Regions from separate parts of the Ensifer sp. YR511 genome, predicted to be linked through region 1. Evidence: riboswitches for the same ligand, from Rfam matches in the RefSeq annotation. Region 1 holds a riboswitch; each other region holds the start of a gene.
What was found. Region 1 has a riboswitch for thiamine pyrophosphate ahead of thiD (bifunctional hydroxymethylpyrimidine kinase/phosphomethylpyrimidine kinase). Riboswitches for the same ligand answer to the same signal wherever they lie in the genome.

Region 1 (6,124 bases):
CGGATCGAGGCGCTTGGTGGCGAAGCGGAGGGACCAGTTCACCTCGAACTCACCCTCAGGGACGCCCGCCGCGCCTACATGCCACTTTTCCCCGTGCGGCTGCCCGCACGCGCCGCCGCCTTGCGGCTGCTTGGCTCGATCGATCCGACAAGCTGGGCCCTGCCCGATATTATCGACCGGCAGATCGTCCCTTTCCTGACGGCGGCGCGCAACACCGCACCGAGCGTCGAGACAGTCGTCGACATGGGACCGTTCGATCAGGCCGAGGGTACCGCCATCCTTCTTGTCGCCGAAGAAACCGAGACGGATTTCGCACCGCTTTTGGGGCTGCTTGCGCTTGATCCGCAAACGCGCCAGGCCCCGATCGCGCTCGTGCTCCAGGCCGAGCGGTTCCGACGGCACGCGGTCCATATCCGTCAGCTCTCGGAATTCTATCGCCTACCGCTGCGGCTCATATCCGTCGAAGGCGCCGGCGATGCATGCGACCTGGCGCAAGCGGCTGCCGAAAGGGTAAACAGCGACGCGGTCGTTCTGCTTTCCTCGTCGCTGACGCCAGCCATTACCGGGTGGTATCAGGCACTCGTTTCCGCTTACGAGGCAAAGACGGGAAGCATCATTTCGCCGACCCTAGCCTATGAGGATCACTCGATCCGCTGGGCCGGCAGCACGTCGCTCGATCGCCCCGACCATCTTCAATCGAGCCGCTACGCCGGTTATCCGGTCGGTGCCGTCAATCGCCTGAAGCTGACCCGGGTCGCAACTGCATCGCTCGATTGCTGCATCCTGCCGCGCGAGGCGCTGATGGAGGATGCAGGCCCGTCGCCGACCTATCTCGGCGCAGCACTGAAGGGGCTCGATCTTGCCCTTCGCCTGAGCGGCAAGGGCTACGAGGCCTATTGGCTTCCGTCCCTGCAGATGGTCGGATCGGACGAGGTGCCCGGAGCGGGCTCCGCCGCCACCGCCCGGTTCGTGGAGCGTGTCGACCGGACGCTCTTCCGCGCCCGCTGGATGCCCGCCTCCGAAACCGCCCAAACATTCTTCGAGGAGACTGACGCATGAGCGAAAAACTCCGCGTACTTGTGGTTTCCCATGGCCACCCGACCCATTCGCTCGGAGGTGCGGAAATTGCTTCGCATGGTCTTCACAAGGCACTGAACGGCCTGTCGGGTGTGGAATCGATCTACCTCGCCCGTGTCGGCAATCCGGTTCCGCGCCATGGTGCCTCCGCACTGATGAGCCTGCGTCTCGCCATGGACGAAGTGCTCTACCACGCCGAAGACTTCGACCATTTCTTCCTCTCCAACGGCGATACGGACGCGATCCGCCGCGACCTTTTGCGCTTCGTCGGCGACATCAAGCCGGATGTCATTCACTTCCATCATATTCTCGGCTTCGGCCTGGAAGCGCTCTATGCCGTCCGTGATGCCCTGCCCAAGGCACGCATCGTCGTGACGTTCCATGAGTATCTGCCGATCTGCCACAATCACGGGCAAATGGTGAAACGCCCCTCGGGCCAGCTTTGCAACGGCGCCTCACCGATCAGTTGCCACACGTGCTTCCCCGAAATCCCGGTGTCGCGCTTCGTTCGCCGCGAACAGTTCGTGCGCGGCATGCTCAATCTCGCCGATGCCTTCATCGCGCCGAGCGCCTTTCTCGCCAACCGCTATGTCGAATGGGGGCTCGAAGCCGCAAAGATCTTCGTGATCGAGAACGGCATCGTCATGGGCGACAAGGCTCCGGCCCGCGAATTGCCGTCGCCAACGGCCCGGCGCAACCGTTTTGCCTATTTCGGACAGATGACGCCGTTCAAGGGCGTTCACGTGCTGATCGACGCGGTATCGCGCGTGCCCGATGACATCTGGGGCGATGAATCCTCGCTGATGATCTTCGGCGGCAACCTCGAGCGCCAACCGAAAGACTATCAGGAGAAGGTGGCGAAACTCATTGAGGACGCCGGTCGTCGTGTCCGCTTCTACGGCGCCTACCAGAACCAGGACATGCCAAGGCTGATGCGCTCGGTCGACTGGGTGGTGATGCCGTCGGTCTGGTGGGAAAATTCCCCTGTCGTTATCCAGGAAGCGCTGCATCATGGCCGGCCGATCCTCTGCTCCGACATCGGCGGCATGGCCGAAAAGGTTCGCGACCGCCTGGACGGCTATCACTTCCGCACCGGCAGCGCCCAGGATCTGGCCGACCGCCTGATCGACGTCCTCGGCGCGCCGCGGGCATGGGACAATCTGCGGGCAACGCTTAGGCGACCGACGAGCCATGTCGATTGCGCGCGCGAACATGTGGCGCTCTATCGCAAGATGCTCAAGGGCGAACAACCGGCCCTGCCGAGCGCGGCAGTGGCCTGAGATAGACCCGAAGCCCACACTGCTCAGCCAGATCGCGAAGCACGACCAAGAGCGCCCTGGGAGTCGGTTACGTTCGAAGGCGCGACGCCGACCCTTTGGCGTCGCCCCACCAATGATGAAAATGATGCACCGGCCCCCGCCCCTGTCCGATGGTCAGACGATCGGCCGCCACCAACGCGGCATGCAAGTAGGCCTTGGCTGCCACAACCGCATCGTCAATCGGCATACCCTTGGCAAGCCCCGAGGCGATTGCGGCCGATAGGGTGCACCCGGTGCCATGATCATTGCTGGTTTCGATCCGCGGCCGTGACAGGTTAAGGACACCCTCCCCGCTATAGAAAATATCGATCGCGTCCTTGCCCTTGGCATGGCCGCCCTTCATCAGCACTGAACGCGCACCGAGCTTCAGGAGCATCTCCGCCTGACGCGCGACCTCGCTTTCGGTTTCGGCAATTGCGCGTCCGGTCAACAGCGCCGCCTCGGGGAGGTTCGGCGTCAGCACAAGCGCCAGCGGCAACAACTCCTCCTTGAGCGTCGCGATCGCGTCCGGCTGCATCAGATGATCGCCGGAGGTTGCCACCATCACCGGGTCGATGACAGCCAGCTGGCCATAGCGTTTAAGACCGGCGGCAATCACCCCGATCGTCTCGCGCCGCGACACCATTCCGATTTTTACCGCACCGACGGCAAGATCGGAAAACACCGCGTCGATCTGAGCCGCAACGACGGTCGGGGAGATATCTGCAACCGCAGAAACCCCACGGGTATTCTGCGCCGTGACCGCCGTGATCACGCTGGCGCCATAAACGCCCAGCGCCGAGAACGTCTTCAGATCCGCCTGAATGCCCGCCCCGCCACCGGAATCCGAACCTGCGATGGTAACGGCGATCGCAGTCATCGGACCACCCGAATGAGGTTTGAGCCTTCTATAACTGATTCAAAAACAGACACGAGCAAAGCGACCTCCCGGAAATGGACGGAGATCCGATCGGTAAGCGCAAAGACGGCTGGTGAGCAGAAGGGCCCTTGCCGTTCCTACGCCGGTATGATCCGGATCAGGTTCAAGGGTCTGGCTCACCGCCATCTCAGCACCGTGACAGTGCGCCCCTCGGCAGGAAGAATGCTAGGGGCGGATGATTGGGGATGTCAATGGCCGGAAAGCTCGAATGCGTGGTTCGATGCAATTCGCGAGAAATCCACGCTTTCACAATGACAAAAAGGCCCCTATTGCCGTGAGAGCGCAAGGAGCCTTCTGTCTGAGCGTTCGACTTCACAGACGCGCCCACATTACTTTTTTCATCCGACAACGCAAGCGGCAAGCACACGCCTGCATCTCAGGAATCAGAGAATTCCGGGGTTCATGATGGCCGGATACCCCGTGCGCTGCACGGAAGTGCGACTCGGTCCTCGTCGTCGATCGTTTGGGGGTGTGGCATTGCCCGCGAAAGGATGGAGGATTGGCGAAGAAACTAAAATGAGGTTCGGCCATATGGTGCGATCGGCAACAAGGTGCCGATCTCGCTGGTGAATTCGGGTGGCGCAACCAGCCCGCGGCCCTGAGAGAAGCTGGAAAACTCTAGCCTCCGCTGGTCCAGCAACCTGGGGCAGTTCATGAAAACCCAAGACTTTCCGAAACACCGTAGGAAACTTGAGGCTCAGGTCAATGGCGACATCATCACGTTGTTTACGTTCCGGCGCCCGGGATGTCGCCTTGAAAAATGGTACCGAAAACCTGTTTCTAGGGGCGGATATCACGCTGGCGAACAACATCTCGCGGATCACCCTACAGAACGTAGCCGGTACCCAATGGCAGTGGCTATCCAGTCTCGCGAACTAAGCGGGCTTCTGGAACTTCACGAAGAAGACGTAAGAGGTCTCGGGGGTGTCGTTGATAGTCCCGGCGGCCATTTCGTCTGGAAGGAGATAGCCGACCTCAAGCGAGCGGCGAGCGTCCATCAAGCCCTTGGTCTCGATGACGTCGAGGCCGCAATCCCTGTGACGATCGAGCAATTCCTCGAAACGATACTCGTGAGCATGCTCGGCGTGGATAAACCCAGTGTCCCCCACGCCGAGGCGGGTAACTGTGCGGTTCGGCGTATCGAGTGCGAAGATGCCACCTGGCTTCAGGATGCGCTGGACACTCTTGAAGACGTTATCGCCGGCTTCGAGCGGGATGTGCTCGATTGTCTCGCCAGACCAGACGAAATCGAAACTCTCGTCCTCATACCGCTCAAGGTCGGCCATCGAATGATAGGCATACCGTACCGTTGTTCCGTGGTGCTCCGAGACGGTCGCCTTTTCCATCGCGGCCTTGAAGCGGATATCCGGTGGCAGATCGATGATCGTAATGTCTTCGGCTCCGCGGTACCCCATCGAGAGGAGGGCGCCTTGCTCGTCGCCTGAGGCGCCGCCGAGATCGAGAACCTTGGGGACCACCGGGAGGTGGTCTTTGATCATTCTCAAGCGCTCCTGGTGAAGCGGCTTGGGGAGGATGGAAAAAGACAGGCGGTTGTTGATGTCGGCGACAGCACGCATCCCATCTTTCCGGACGAGGCGGTGCAGGTAGTTTCGCTGGAACTCAGGAGAATTGACCAGGTTCGTCATAAGCCGCTCTTTCGGCTCCTGTTGCGCCCTCTGCGCCCATTTCTCGGCGATGCCCTTTTCAGCAGGACGGCCAAGAATTGACCGGTAGGCGAGGTCGGCAAGTTCTTCAATCGTGGTGTCGGTGGACACCGGAACCGCCTCTGACGCGTTTTGCTCTACTATACCAGACATGCTTGCACCTCCGTTTGATTGCGCGATTGTGTTGCACAAGCGGCGTCGCAAGCCAACCATACAATGCTGGCTGAGGCCAGCAGAGTTGTTCTTATGCGTGCAACGAATTGCAGTTCATCACGAATAGAGAAAAACCCGCTCTCACCATGCTGTCATCTGGCTCGTCTTTCACAGAGGCTGCCTGGGCATGTCCGACGTCGAATTCTCATCGCGATCGGTGTCGTAGGGTTATTGGAATTATGGCGCCTGACTCACAAAACCGCAGCCTGAGGCGCGTTACAAGCTTGAGTAACAAACGCGACCGCCTTACAAGCGGACGTCTGTGATTTCGACGCCAAGACGAAAGGCTCCAGATCATCCTCGTGAGGTTCTGGAGCTTTCTTCAGCTCGGGTGACGGCAGCGTGCCGAAACCGCGCTCCGACTACTGTTGCGTCACTTCGGATGTCTCTGGCAACTTTGCTGTCCATTCCGCAGTATTCCGTGGCGATTTCCAGACAGCGCTGCCGCTCCAAGGCCGTCGCCTCAGCCACCATAATAGTCGGGTCGCGCTGTCCGCGCGCAAGGTGACAGGCTGAAAGGCTCCATGCTTCTTTGGCAATTTTGTCGGGAATCAAAATTAGTCTCGATTGATCGTCAACTGCGAGTAAGCGGTCTCGCTTTCCTGAAGCGTGTGAGCACATTACGCCGCGCAGTTGAATTACATCCAATCGTCAAATTCTACAGCCTGCCCCTGCGAGACAAACTGGACGAGTGCTGACAGTAGTGCCTCCGCACTGGGACGGTCTAACGAAACTTCGATCGTCGCGCCCGCCGATGAGACTAACTCGAAGCTCCCCAGAAGCGGATCCCTCGATATCAGGCTGATTTCGCTACCCTGAAATTGGGCGCTGATTGTTGACTCGCCAAGCTCCATGAATGCCCCCTGTAATGCTTCGGTTCTAAAAATCTACGCCGAGGCGTTCGCTCACATATATAAGACGACAATAATATA
Region 2 (6,124 bases), on a different contig from region 1:
CGTGATGTAGAAGGTGCCGATCAGCATCGCCAGGTTGGCGATCGAGCCGACGCCGTATTTGCCGATGGTAAACGCCATCGCGCCGAAGGCGCCGATCGGGGCGGCCTTCATCAGGATGCCAACGAGCTTGAAGACCGGCAGCGTCAGCGCGTGCAGGAAGTCGACGACGGGCTCAGCCTTTTTGCCGACCATGGCAAGCGACAGACCGAAGAGCACGGAGATGAACAACACCTGCAGGATGTCGCCATCGGCAAAGGCGCCGACGAGCGTCGTCGGGATGATGCCCATCAGGAAGCCGGTGATCGTCTGCTCATGCGCCTTTTCGGCATAGGTGGTCACGGCCTTGACGTCGAGCGAGGCCGGATCGATGTGCATGCCGGCGCCCGGCTGGACGACATTGGCGACGATCAGGCCGATGATCAGCGCGAGCGTCGAAAACGTGAGGAAGTAGATCATCGCCTTGCCGGCGACGCGGCCGACCTTGGCAAGATCGGTCATGCCGGCGATGCCGGTCGCGACCGTCAGGAAGATGACCGGCGCGATGATCATCTTGACGAGACGGATGAAGGCGTCGCCGAGCGGCTTCAGCTCGGTGCCGAGCGACGGATAGAAATGGCCGAGCAGGATGCCGGCGGCGATCGCCACCAGAACCTGGACATAGAGATGGCGATAGAAAGGTGTCTTGCCGCGCGGTTCCGCGGATTGTTCGATAATCATGAGATCCTCCACTGGACCCAGTCCGGCGTCATGCCGGGCCTCCCGGGTCAATTTCCGATGCGCGACAGCGCGGGCTGTCATGAGGATGTCATTTGCAACGGTCGTGCCAGTTGGCCGCGGCAGGAACCAAGCCTTTGAATTGATGAGGATGTTTTGTGCAGGCGGCTCGATGCGCACAAAGAGTTGAGCGGATTTCCGCACATGCCATCTGGAAGGCTGAGCGAAAAAATGCACAATTGGGCGATGTTCAACGCCCTGTCCGCCCCCCTCAATCTGGCAGATCTCGACCAGTCGATGCGCCGCACCTGGCTGGTCTTTGCCGGCCTTGCCGTCGCGCTGCTTGTCGCCGCGCTCCTGCTTGCCGGCGAGTACGGCCGAAGCCAGGCGCTCGAAACTGTCGATGCCCAAAGCCGGATCGATGCCAATCTGAAGGCCTCGCTGCTGCGCGCCGTACTCGAACGCCAACGCTCGACGCCGCTGGTGCTGGCCGACGATGTCGAGGTGAAGGCAGCCCTTTCGACCCGCGGCACAGAGGCGCTGCAACGGCTGAACGAGAAGCTGCAGGCGCTGGCGACCAACACGGACGCCGCTGTCATCTACGTGATCGGCCCCGATGGCGTCGCCGTCGCTGCCAGCAACTGGCGCGAGCCGACGAGTTTCGTTGGCAACGACTATGCCTTCCGCGAATATTTCCGCATGGCGATGCGCGACGGCAAGGCCGAGCATTTCGCCATGGGCAACGTCAGCAAGCGGCCGGGCCTCTACATTTCGCGTCGGGTCCAGGGTCCTGACGGCCCGATCGGCGTCGTCGTCGCCAAGCTCGAATTCGACGATGTGGAAGCCGAATGGCTCGCCTCCGGCAAGCCGGTCTACGTCACCGACCGGCGCGGCATCGTGCTGATCACCAGCTTCCCCTCCTGGCGCTTCATGACGACCAGAACAATTCCACGCGACCGCGTCGCCGCCATCCGCGACAGCCTGCAATTTGGCGATGCCTCGCTGCTGCCGCTGCCCTTCCGCGACATCGAGCCGACCAGCGATGGCTCCAGCGAGTTGCGCGCACTGTTGCCGGGCGACAGCGAACGTCGGTTCCTCCGGGTCGAAACCATGGTTCCGACCACCAGCTGGCGGCTGGAGCAGCTGGCGCCGCTCGATGGCGCGATCTCGGCGGCAACCCGGGAGGCCCGGCTGATTGCCCTGGCCCTCCTCGCACCGCTGCTCGCTTTTACCGCGGTCCTCCTGCGCCGCCGCCAGACGCTGGCACTGGTGTCTGCGCGCGATCGCGCCGCGCGCGACGAGCTGGAGACCCGCGTAGCGGAGCGCACACATGACCTCAGCCTTGCCCGCGATCATCTCGAAACGGAGATCGCCGACCACCGGCGTACCGGCGAGAAGCTGCAGGCGGTGCAGCAGGAACTGGTTCAGGCGAACCGGCTGGCGATCCTTGGCCAGGTGGCGGCCGGCGTCGCCCACGAGATCAACCAGCCGGTCGCGACCATCCGCGCCTATGCCGACAACGCCCGCACCTTCCTCGAACGCGGCCAGCAGCAGACCGCGGTCGAGAACCTTGTCAGCATCGCCGAACTGACCGATCGGGTCGGCACCATCACCGACGAACTCAGAAGCTTCGCTCGCAAGGGCCGCTTCGTCGCCGAGCCGACGCCCATGCGCGACGTGATCGAGGGGGCGATGATGCTGCTGCGCAGCCGCTTTGCCGGCCGCATGGATGCGATCGTCATCGACCTCCCGGAAAATGGCCTCAGCGTCCTCGGCAGCCGCATCCGGCTCGAGCAGGTGCTGATCAACCTTTTGCAAAATGCCTTGGAAGCGCTCGGCACGCGCAGCGACGCCGAGATCCGCGTGCGCTGCGAGGACGGTCCCTCCGGGACGGTTTTGCTCGTCGTTGCCGATAACGGCCCAGGCATTCCCCTGCACATCCACGAGGATCTGTTCACGCCGTTCAACACCTCGAAGGATGAAGGGCTCGGCCTCGGCCTTGCCATCTCCAAGGAGATCGTCGCCGACTATGGCGGCGATATCACCGTCGAAACCAGCGACAGGGGCACCGTCTTCACGGTTCGCCTGAAGAGGGCCTGAGCGATGCAGCCGACCGTCTATCTCGTCGACGACGACAACCATCTGCGCAAGGCGATGACGCAGACGCTGGAACTCGCCGGCCTCGCCATTACCCCTTTTGCCAGCGCTGCCGAAGCGTTGAAGACGCTGGATGCGAATTTCGACGGCGTCGTCGTCAGCGATATCCGCATGCCGGGCATCGACGGCCTCGCCTTCTTCCGCCGCATCGAAGCTTTCGACGCGGATCTGCCAGTGATCCTGGTGACCGGCCATGGCGATATCCCGATGGCAGTGCAGGCGCTGCAGGATGGCGTCTACGACTTCATCCCCAAACCCTTTGCCGCCGACCGGCTGGTGCAGAGCGTGCATCGCGCGCTGGAAAAACGCCGGCTCGTGATGGAAAACCGCGCGCTGAAACGCGCCGCCGAGACGGCCGGCGACAGCCTGCCGCTGATCGGCCAGACGCCGGTCATGGAACGTTTGCGCCAGACGATCCGGCACATTGCCGATACCGATGTCGACGTGCTCGTCGCCGGCGAGACGGGCAGCGGCAAGGAGGTGGTGGCGACGCTGCTCCACAATTGGAGCCGACGCCGCAACGGCAACTTCGTGGCGCTGAATTGCGGGGCGCTGCCCGAAACGGTGATCGAAAGCGAACTCTTCGGCCACGAACAGGGCGCCTTCACCGGCGCCTTGAAGAAGCGCATCGGCCGGATCGAGCATGCGAGCGGCGGCACGCTGTTCCTCGACGAGATCGAGGCGATGCCACCGGCGACTCAAGTGAAGATGCTGCGCGTTCTGGAAGCGCGAGAGATCACGCCGCTCGGGACCAACCAGGTTCGTCCGGTCGATATCCGCGTCATCGCGGCTGCCAAAATCGATCTCGGCGACCCGGCGCAGCGCGGCGATTTCCGGGAAGATCTCTACTTTAGATTGAATGTCGTAACACTGTCGATCCCGCCGCTGCGCGAACGCCGAGACGATATCCCGCTGCTCTTCTCGCACTTCCTGACGCGGGCGGCCGAGCGCTTCAAGCGCGACGCGCCTGTGGTCACATCGGCCGTGCAGAAACATCTGATGACGCATGCCTGGCCGGGCAATGTGCGCGAGCTCTCGCACTTTGCCGAACGCGTGGCGCTTGGTGTCGAAGGTCCGCTGGGACAGCCGATTGCGCCCGCCGGACAGCCTGGATTTGCGCTCCCGGAACGGCTCGAACGCTACGAGGCGGAGATCCTGAAAGAGGTGTTGCGGGCTCAGCGCGGCGACGTCAAGGCGACGATCGAGGCGCTCGGCATTCCGCGCAAGACATTCTACGACAAGCTCCAGCGCCACGGCATCAACCGTGCCGATTACGCCGAGCGGGCCGCACCGGAAAAGGCCGGCCGCTAGCGTCAAACCCGAATCCGTCACCACACGCAATAGGTGCATCTTTGTCGGCAGGCGAATTCACGCTTGACGACCCGGGCCGATCGATGGCTATGATCTAGGCATTCACCAGGGGGGTCCCGCAAGGGGCTGAGATTCTGCTGGATGGCCGGCTTGCCGGCTGTGGCGCAGTGACCCGTTGAACCTGATCCAGTTCATACTGGCGTAGGGACGGTGCAGATATCGAAGCCAGGATTCCGTGCGTCCAGCATCTGGCGGAGCGTCTTTCATCCTTCCGGCATCAGAACTGGGTCTCCAATTGCAAACTTGGAGCCTCGTCATGAATATTGCCACCAAACCCGCAGCCCTCACGGTCACGCAAGGACCGCTTCCCGCCTCTCGCAAGATCCACAAGCCGGGCGTGCTTCATCCGGATATCCGCGTGCCGATGCGCGAGATTGCGCTCCACCCGACGTCGGGGGAGCAACCGGTTACGGTCTATGATTCCTCCGGCGCCTACACCGCCGACGACGCCGAGATCCGCATCGAGGACGGCCTGCCGCGGCTGCGCCGCAACTGGATCGTCGACCGCGGCGATGTGGAAACCTATGAGGGACGCGTGGTCCGCCCCGAGGACAACGGCTTTGTGAGCGGCGACAGGCTGACACCGACCTTCCCGTTTCAGCATGCGCCGCTGAAGGCCACGGGCGGCCGCGCAGTGACCCAGCTTGCCTATGCCCGCGCCGGCATCATCACGCCGGAAATGGAGTTCGTGGCGATCCGCGAAAATCTCGGCCGCGACGCGGCGCGCGCGAAGGTCCGGGACGGTGAAAGCTTCGGCGCCCACATCCCCGATCACGTGACACCCGAATTCGTGCGCCAGGAAATCGCCAGCGGCCGGGCGATCCTGCCTGCCAACATCAACCACCCGGAGTCCGAGCCGATGATCATCGGCCGGAATTTTCTGGTGAAGATCAACGCCAATATCGGCAACTCCGCCGTCACCTCGTCGATGGCGGAAGAGGTCGAAAAGATGGTCTGGGCGACGCGCTGGGGCGCTGACACCGTCATGGACCTTTCGACCGGCCGCAACATCCACAACATCCGCGAATGGATCATCCGCAACTCACCGGTTCCGATCGGCACCGTGCCGCTTTACCAGGCGCTGGAAAAGGTCAACGGCATTGCCGAGGACCTCACCTGGGAAGTCTATCGCGACACGCTGATCGAGCAGGCCGAACAGGGCGTCGACTATTTCACCATCCATGCCGGCGTCCGGCTGCACTACATCCCGCTCACCGTCGATCGCGTCACCGGCATCGTTTCGCGCGGCGGCTCGATCATGGCCAAGTGGTGTCTGCATCACCATCGCGAGAGCTTCCTTTACGAGCATTTCGAGGAAATCTGCGACATCTGCCGCGCCTATGACGTCTCCTTCTCGCTCGGCGACGGCCTGCGCCCCGGCTCGATCGCCGATGCCAACGACGCGGCACAATTCGCCGAACTCGAAACGCTCGGCGAGCTCACCAAGATCGCCTGGGCCAAGGATTGTCAGGTGATGATCGAAGGCCCCGGCCACGTGCCGATGCACAAGATCAAGGAGAACATGGACAAGCAACTCGCCGTCTGCGGCGAGGCGCCATTCTACACACTCGGACCGCTGACGACGGACATTGCGCCCGGCTACGACCACATCACGTCGGGCATCGGCGCGGCGATGATCGGCTGGTTCGGCACCGCCATGCTCTGCTACGTCACGCCGAAGGAGCATCTCGGTCTTCCCGATCGCAACGACGTCAAGGTCGGCGTCATCACCTACAAGATCGCCGCCCATGCCGCCGATCTCGCCAAGGGCCATCCGGCCGCCCAGGTGCGCGACGACGCGCTGTCGCGCGCCCGCTTCGAATTCCGCTGGGAGGACCAGTTCAACCTCTCGCTCGACCCGGAGACGGCCCGTAACTTCCAC
Region 3 (6,124 bases), on a different contig from region 1:
ATGGTGACGGAGGCGAGTGCCGAGGCGAGCGCGATTGCCGCACTCGTCCGCAGCGCCCGGTGCACCGCCGGATCGCGGGCGAGCTTCAGCAGATCGGCTTCGAGTCCGGAGATGAGAACCGCGACCAGCGGCGCGCCGAGAAACAGAAAGGCAAGCGTGATCCAGGTGCCATCACTCAGGCGCGCGATCCTTGACGCGCCATCGAAACGGCGCACAGTGCGGCCACCGGTCATGCCCTCTTCCGGCTCGGTCGCCAGATGACGAAGCAGGAGCAGCAGCAGGCCGGTCATGGCGATCTGCAGGGCTGACAGCGCGATCGCGCGCGGCGGATCGAAATCGAAACGCAGCGCCTGGTAGATCGCCACTTCGATTGTGCTGGCCGCAGGCCCGCCGCCGAGCGTCAGCACGAGGGTGAAGCTGGTGGCGCAGAGCATGAAGACGAGGCCGGCGGCACCCGGCAGGAGGCCGCGCAGCACGGGCCATTCGATGAAGCGAAAGAGTGCGCGTGACGGCATGCCGAGATTGGCGGCGCTGCGCCAGTATTCGGCGGGGATGCGCTCGAGCCCGGCCAGGAACAGGCGCGCTGCAAGCGGCATGTTGAAGAAGACGTGGGCAAGCAGGATGCCGAACAGGCCGTAAATGCTGACGGGCTGCGCGAGGCCGAGCCAGCGTAGGCCGGAATTGAGGAAACCCTGCCGCCCCCAGATCTCGATCAGCCCGAGTGCGCCAACCAGAACCGGCAGTCCGAGTGGCAGCGCCATCAAGCGCAGCAGCCAGATGCGGCCGGGGAACTGCGGTCGTCGCGCTAGCGCCCGGGCGACGGGGATGGCAAAGAGCACGGACAGCAACGTCGAGAGGGTCGCCTGCAGCAGCGTGAAGCGGGTGACGCGCCAGATGTAGGCGTCGAACAGCGCATCGTCGCTCGCGCCGCCCGTCTGGCTCAGCAAGGCGACGATCGCAAGACCGACGAAAAGGACGAAGACGCCGAGGCAGGCTGCCCCGGCGACCACTGTCATACGATTTTCGCGCAGTGCGAACAATCCGGCCTCAGTTCTTGCTCATGGCGGCAAGCCATTCGTCGATCCAGGCCTTGCGGTTCTTGGCGACGTCCTCCGAGGGCAGGAGGAAGGTGTTTTCCGGCTTGACCAGCTTATTGAAGGCGTCCGGCAGCGGCTCCTTGGTCGCTGCGACCGGCATCATCCAGTTCGTCGTCGGGATGATCGACTGGAAGTCCGGACCGGTCATGAAGGCGAGGAACTGCTTTGCCAGTTCCGGCTCCTTGGCGTTCTTGGTCATGCCGGCGACTTCGATCTGGATGTAGTGCCCTTCGGAGAAGGCAGCGGCCTGATAGCGCTCGGTGTTTTCCGCGACCATGTGGTAGGCCGGCGACGTGGTGTAGGACAGCACCATCGGCGCCTCGCCCTTGGTGAAGAGGCCATAGGCTTCCGACCAGCCGGGGGTGACGGTCAGAACGCGGTCCTTCAGCTTCGTCCAGGCGGCACCCGCCTCATCGCCATAGACGGCCTTGACCCAGAGCAGGAGGCCGAGGCCCGGCGTCGACGTACGCGGATCCTCGATGACGATCTTCTGCGACGGGTCGCCTTCTACCAGCTCCTTCAGGCTCTTCGGCGGCGTCTTCAGCGTCTCGGTGTCGTAGACGACGGCGAAGTGGCCGTAGTCATAGGGCAGGAACGTGTCGTCGGAGAAGTTGCCGGGAACGGTGACGCCGGTTGCCTCGACGCCGTGCGGCGCGAAGAAGCCCGTTGCCTTGGCTTCCGCAACGAGGTTGGTGTCGAGGCCAAGCACGATGTCGGCCTTGGAAGCCTCGCCTTCGAGCTTCAGGCGGGTGAGCAGCTCGACGCCGTCGGCCACGCCGACATAGTTGACCTTGCATTCGCAGGTCTTCTCGAAGGCTTCTGCGACCTTGGCGCCCGGGCCCCATTCGGTGATAAAGCTCTCATAGGTGTACACCGTCAGCGTCTTGTCGGCGGCGGTCGCGGCGCCGGAGAAAACAAGGCTCGCGGCCGTCGCAAGGGCTAGCCGGCTAAAGAATTTAAGTTGCGATGAATTGGACATGGCGAGGACCTCTCTCCCAAAGTTCGTTGTTGCATGGGAAAAGGGCGTATCGATCCGATCGCGTCTAATCCCTCCGCCGGTATGAGCCGGATCAGGTTCCGCGGGTTGGCGTTTTGACGCCTCTCAGCCTCCGGCCGCAATGCGGTCGGGAGGCACCCCGTTAGAGCGGCAAGAGATTTACCGCTGCCTCGGTCCCATGGCAAGCGATGTTTACGGCGAAGCAAGGGGACGCCTGGCCAGCACAATGGCTCGTGTTTGCGTATGCCGCCAACTGCGCTACACAACGGCAGCGAGGAGGAAATGTCATGCCCGATATGCTTGTTCGACTTTATGCCCTGCCGGCTGAACCTCAGTCGAAGCTTGGCCTTGGCATCAGCATTCGCCGCGCCATGGCGCCGGAGCGCCGCCTGGTCGTTTCCTGGATTGAAAAGACTTTCGGTGCCGGATGGGCGGGCGAGGCGGAAGCCGCCTTTTCCTCCACCCCGACGCGCATGCACGTCGCTGTCCATGACGAAAAGATCGTCGGCTTTTCCTGCCACGACGTAACGGCACTCGGCTTCTTCGGTCCGACCGGCGTCGACGAAAGCATGCGCGGGCAGGGGATCGGTGAGGCACTGTTGCTTGCAAGCCTCACGGCCATGCGCGAGGCCGGCTATGGCTACGCGATTATCGGCGGCGTCGGGCCGGCGAAGTTCTACGAGCGGGTGGCCGGCGCCGTCGAAATTCCGGATTCGACCCCCGGCATTTATGCCGGCATGCTTTTTCCCGATCCGGTGCCCGAGGGGCATTGATGGTCTGACCAAAATATCGAGAACCGCTCGTTCGACGGTTTTCTTCGTTTTCCTTCGGCGGTCCTTTGCGCTATGGGCTTTGCCATGGCTCGATCGACCTTCACCATTCTGCTTGGCGGCGCCCTTTCGCTGACCGACCGGCTGGCTCACCAGCTGGCCGCAAGTCGCTTCATTGCGGCTGACGGCGGCATGCGCCATGCCCGATTGCTCGGCATCGTGCCGGATGTCTGGGTCGGTGATTTCGACTCGACCGAGGAAGCCCTTCTTGCGGACTACGCCTCCGTCCCGCGCGAGCCCTATCCGGCGGCGAAGGCCGCGACGGACGGGGAGATCGCGGTCGAGGCGGCGCTGTCGCGTGGAGCCGATCGCCTGATTTTCGCCGGCGCCCTCGGCGGTACCCGCAGCGATCACGCCTTCATGCACCTGCTGCATGCCGTCGCCCTTGCCGAGCGTGGCCTTTCCGTGTTGATGACCTCGGGCGAGGAAGAGGCCTATCCGCTGCTGGCCGGCTCGCTCGACCTCGACCTACCCAAGGGCTGCCTCTTCTCGGTGCTCGGGTTGACCGAGCTTACCGGTCTTTCGATCGTCAATGCGCGCTATCCGCTCGACGATTTCACCTTGCCGTTCGGCTCGTCCCGAACCGTTTCCAACGTTGCGGAGGGTCCCCTTCGCTTCACTCTCCAGAGCGGTCGCGCCATTGTGCTCGCCCGCCCCTATGATCTTTCCGGAGCCTGAGCCTTGGCGCCTCCCATTCTGAAACTCGACGACATCTTCCTCACCTTCGGCGGCGCGCCGCTGCTAGCCGGCGCCAATTTTCAAGTCGAACCGGGCGACCGCATCTGTCTGGTCGGCCGCAACGGCTCGGGCAAGTCGACGCTGATGAAGATTGCCGCGGGCCTGGCCGAGGCGCAGTCGGGCGAAATCTTCCGCCATCCCTCCGCGACCATCCGCTATCTGCACCAGGCGCCGGATTTCGACGGCTACGACACGGTGCAGACCTATGCCGAGGCAGGACTCGGCCCGAGTGACGATCCCTATCGCGTCGCCTATCTGCTGCAGCACCTGGGGTTGACCGGCGAGGAAGACCCGAAGCGCCTTTCGGGCGGTGAGGCGCGTCGCGCGGCGCTTGCCCGTGTCATGGCGCCGGAGCCGGATATCCTGCTGCTCGACGAGCCGACCAACCATCTCGATCTGCCGACGATCGAATGGCTGGAAGACGAACTGATCCGCAGCCGTTCGGCGCTCGTTCTGATCTCGCACGACCGGCGCTTCCTGGAGAAGGTCTCGACCGCGACCGTCTGGCTCGACCGTGGCCAGTCGCGGCGGCTCGACCGCGGCTTTGCCCATTTCGAGGCTTGGCGTGACGAGGTGCTGGAGGCCGAGGAGCTGGAACAGCACAAGCTCGGCAAGGCGATCGAGCGCGAGGAACATTGGCTGCGCTACGGCGTGACCGCTCGACGCAAGCGCAACATGCGCCGCCTCGGTGAGCTGCAGACCATGCGGGCGACCTATCGCGGCCACAAGGGGCCGCAGGGAACGGTACAGGCGACGGCCGCCGACGCCAAGGAATCGGGCAAGCTGGTGATCGAGGCGGAGAAGGTCACCAAGGCCTATGGCGAGCGCACCATCGTCGCGCCGTTCTCGATCCGCGTGCACCGCGGCGACCGCATCGGTCTGGTCGGCCCGAACGGCGCCGGCAAGACGACGCTCCTGAAGATCCTGACCGGACAGATCGAGCCGGATACGGGCACGGTCAAGCTCGGCACCAATCTCGAAATCGCGACGCTTGACCAGAAGCGCGAAGACCTCAATCTCGACGACACGCTGGCGCACTACCTGACGGACGGGCGCGGCGACAACCTGCTGGTCAATGGCGAGCAGCGCCACGTCACCGGCTACATGAAGGACTTCCTGTTCCAGCCAGAGCAGGCGCGCACCCCGATCCGCGAGCTTTCGGGCGGCGAGCGCGCAAGGCTGATGCTGGCGCGCATCCTCGCGCGAGCAACCAACCTTCTGATCCTCGACGAGCCGACCAACGATCTCGACATCGAGACGCTCGACCTTTTGCAGGAGATCGTCGCCGGTTTTGCCGGAACTGTCATCCTCGTCAGCCACGACCGCGACTTCCTCGACCGCACCGTCACCTCGACGATTGCGCCGGCCAATCCGGAGGCGCCGGATGGACGCTGGATCGAGTATGCCGGCGGCTATTCCGACATGATGGCGCAGCGCAAGGGCGCGATCGAGGAGAAGCGCAAGGCCGAGAAGGCGGAAAAGGCCAAGGCCGATGCAGCCGCACCGGCCGCCGAAGCGCCGAAGGCTGCCAAGGGTAAGCTTTCCTACAAGCAGAAATTCGCGCTCGAAAACCTGCCGAAAGAGATTGCCAAGGCGGAAGCCGAGGCTGCCAAGCGCGAAGAAAAGATGGCGGACCCCAATCTTTTCACAAAAGATCCAAATGCTTTTGCGAAGCTGGCGCAGGAGCTGGAAAAGCTGCGTGCCGACCTCGCTCGCATGGAAGAGGAATGGCTGGAACTCGAAATGCTGCGCGAGGAGCTTGAGGGCTGAGACACAACAAAGACGGTCCCGCGCGGGATTGCGAAGGTAATACGTTGAATCCTTGCGAGTTTTACCGTTAAACTGGCAAGGGAAAGATGGCCTTCCGCGTTGAACGTTTTCACAGGGTATGATAAGTAAAACTTATTATATCACCTGTGAACGATCATGATGCCCTTCAAGCTAGAATCCGAAACCATTGGAATGCTTCTGACCGATGTCTCGCGCCTCTTGCGCGGGGCCTTCGACCGCAAGGTCAATGCCATGGATCTGGGCATCACGCCTGGCGAGGCGCGCACGCTGATCCAGGTGGCGCTCACCGAGGGCATCAAACAGGCCGAAATCGCCACACGCATGGGCATTGAGCCTATGACGCTGTCGGCCTATCTCGACAGGCTGGAGGCGAACGGGCTCGTCGCCCGCGTTCCCGATCCGGCGGATCGCCGCGCCAAGAATGTCGTCATCACCGAAAAGGCCGGTCCGTTGTTCAACGAGCTGATGACCGGTCTTCGCGAAATGATGGATGCCTATACGGAAGGGCTGGACTCGGAAGCGCGCGCGCTTCTCTGTTCCAACCTGCGCATCCTGCGTGACAATTTGCGTCAGCTCGATCCGTGCCTTGCCGGTAAGGAGACAGCGGAGAAGGCCGAAGTCCGGGTCGGAGCCGCGCAATGACGCGTCGCATGAGCGAGCGGCGCACAAGC

Region 2: it holds a riboswitch for thiamine pyrophosphate, as region 1 does, so the genes downstream of both, thiC (phosphomethylpyrimidine synthase ThiC) here and thiD (bifunctional hydroxymethylpyrimidine kinase/phosphomethylpyrimidine kinase) in region 1, are expected to answer to the same signal.
Region 3: it holds a riboswitch for thiamine pyrophosphate, as region 1 does, so the genes downstream of both, thiB (thiamine ABC transporter substrate binding subunit) here and thiD (bifunctional hydroxymethylpyrimidine kinase/phosphomethylpyrimidine kinase) in region 1, are expected to answer to the same signal.

What each region holds. Positions count from the first base shown of each region.
Region 1 is NZ_FNGR01000011.1:2,786-8,909, reverse strand. It holds gene BLU15_RS19150 (hypothetical protein) at 1-1,059, shown strand, start outside; gene BLU15_RS19145 (glycosyltransferase family 4 protein) at 1,056-2,357, shown strand; gene thiD (bifunctional hydroxymethylpyrimidine kinase/phosphomethylpyrimidine kinase) at 2,425-3,255, opposite strand; TPP riboswitch at 3,373-3,476, opposite strand; partial or broken gene BLU15_RS38985 (IS3 family transposase) at 3,795-3,917, shown strand; gene BLU15_RS19135 (class I SAM-dependent methyltransferase) at 4,191-5,132, opposite strand.
Region 2 is NZ_FNGR01000009.1:124,179-130,302, reverse strand. It holds gene BLU15_RS17710 (dicarboxylate/amino acid:cation symporter) at 1-717, opposite strand, end outside; gene BLU15_RS17705 (sensor histidine kinase) at 946-2,814, shown strand; gene BLU15_RS17700 (sigma-54-dependent transcriptional regulator) at 2,818-4,182, shown strand; TPP riboswitch at 4,280-4,408, shown strand; gene thiC (phosphomethylpyrimidine synthase ThiC) at 4,499-6,124, shown strand, end outside.
Region 3 is NZ_FNGR01000004.1:173,906-180,029, forward strand. It holds gene thiP (thiamine/thiamine pyrophosphate ABC transporter permease ThiP) at 1-1,040, opposite strand, end outside; gene thiB (thiamine ABC transporter substrate binding subunit) at 1,048-2,076, opposite strand; TPP riboswitch at 2,128-2,246, opposite strand; gene BLU15_RS10280 (GNAT family N-acetyltransferase) at 2,382-2,867, shown strand; gene BLU15_RS10285 (thiamine diphosphokinase) at 2,952-3,602, shown strand; gene BLU15_RS10290 (ABC-F family ATP-binding cassette domain-containing protein) at 3,606-5,432, shown strand; gene BLU15_RS10295 (MarR family winged helix-turn-helix transcriptional regulator) at 5,592-6,095, shown strand; gene BLU15_RS10300 (multidrug effflux MFS transporter) at 6,092-6,124, shown strand, end outside.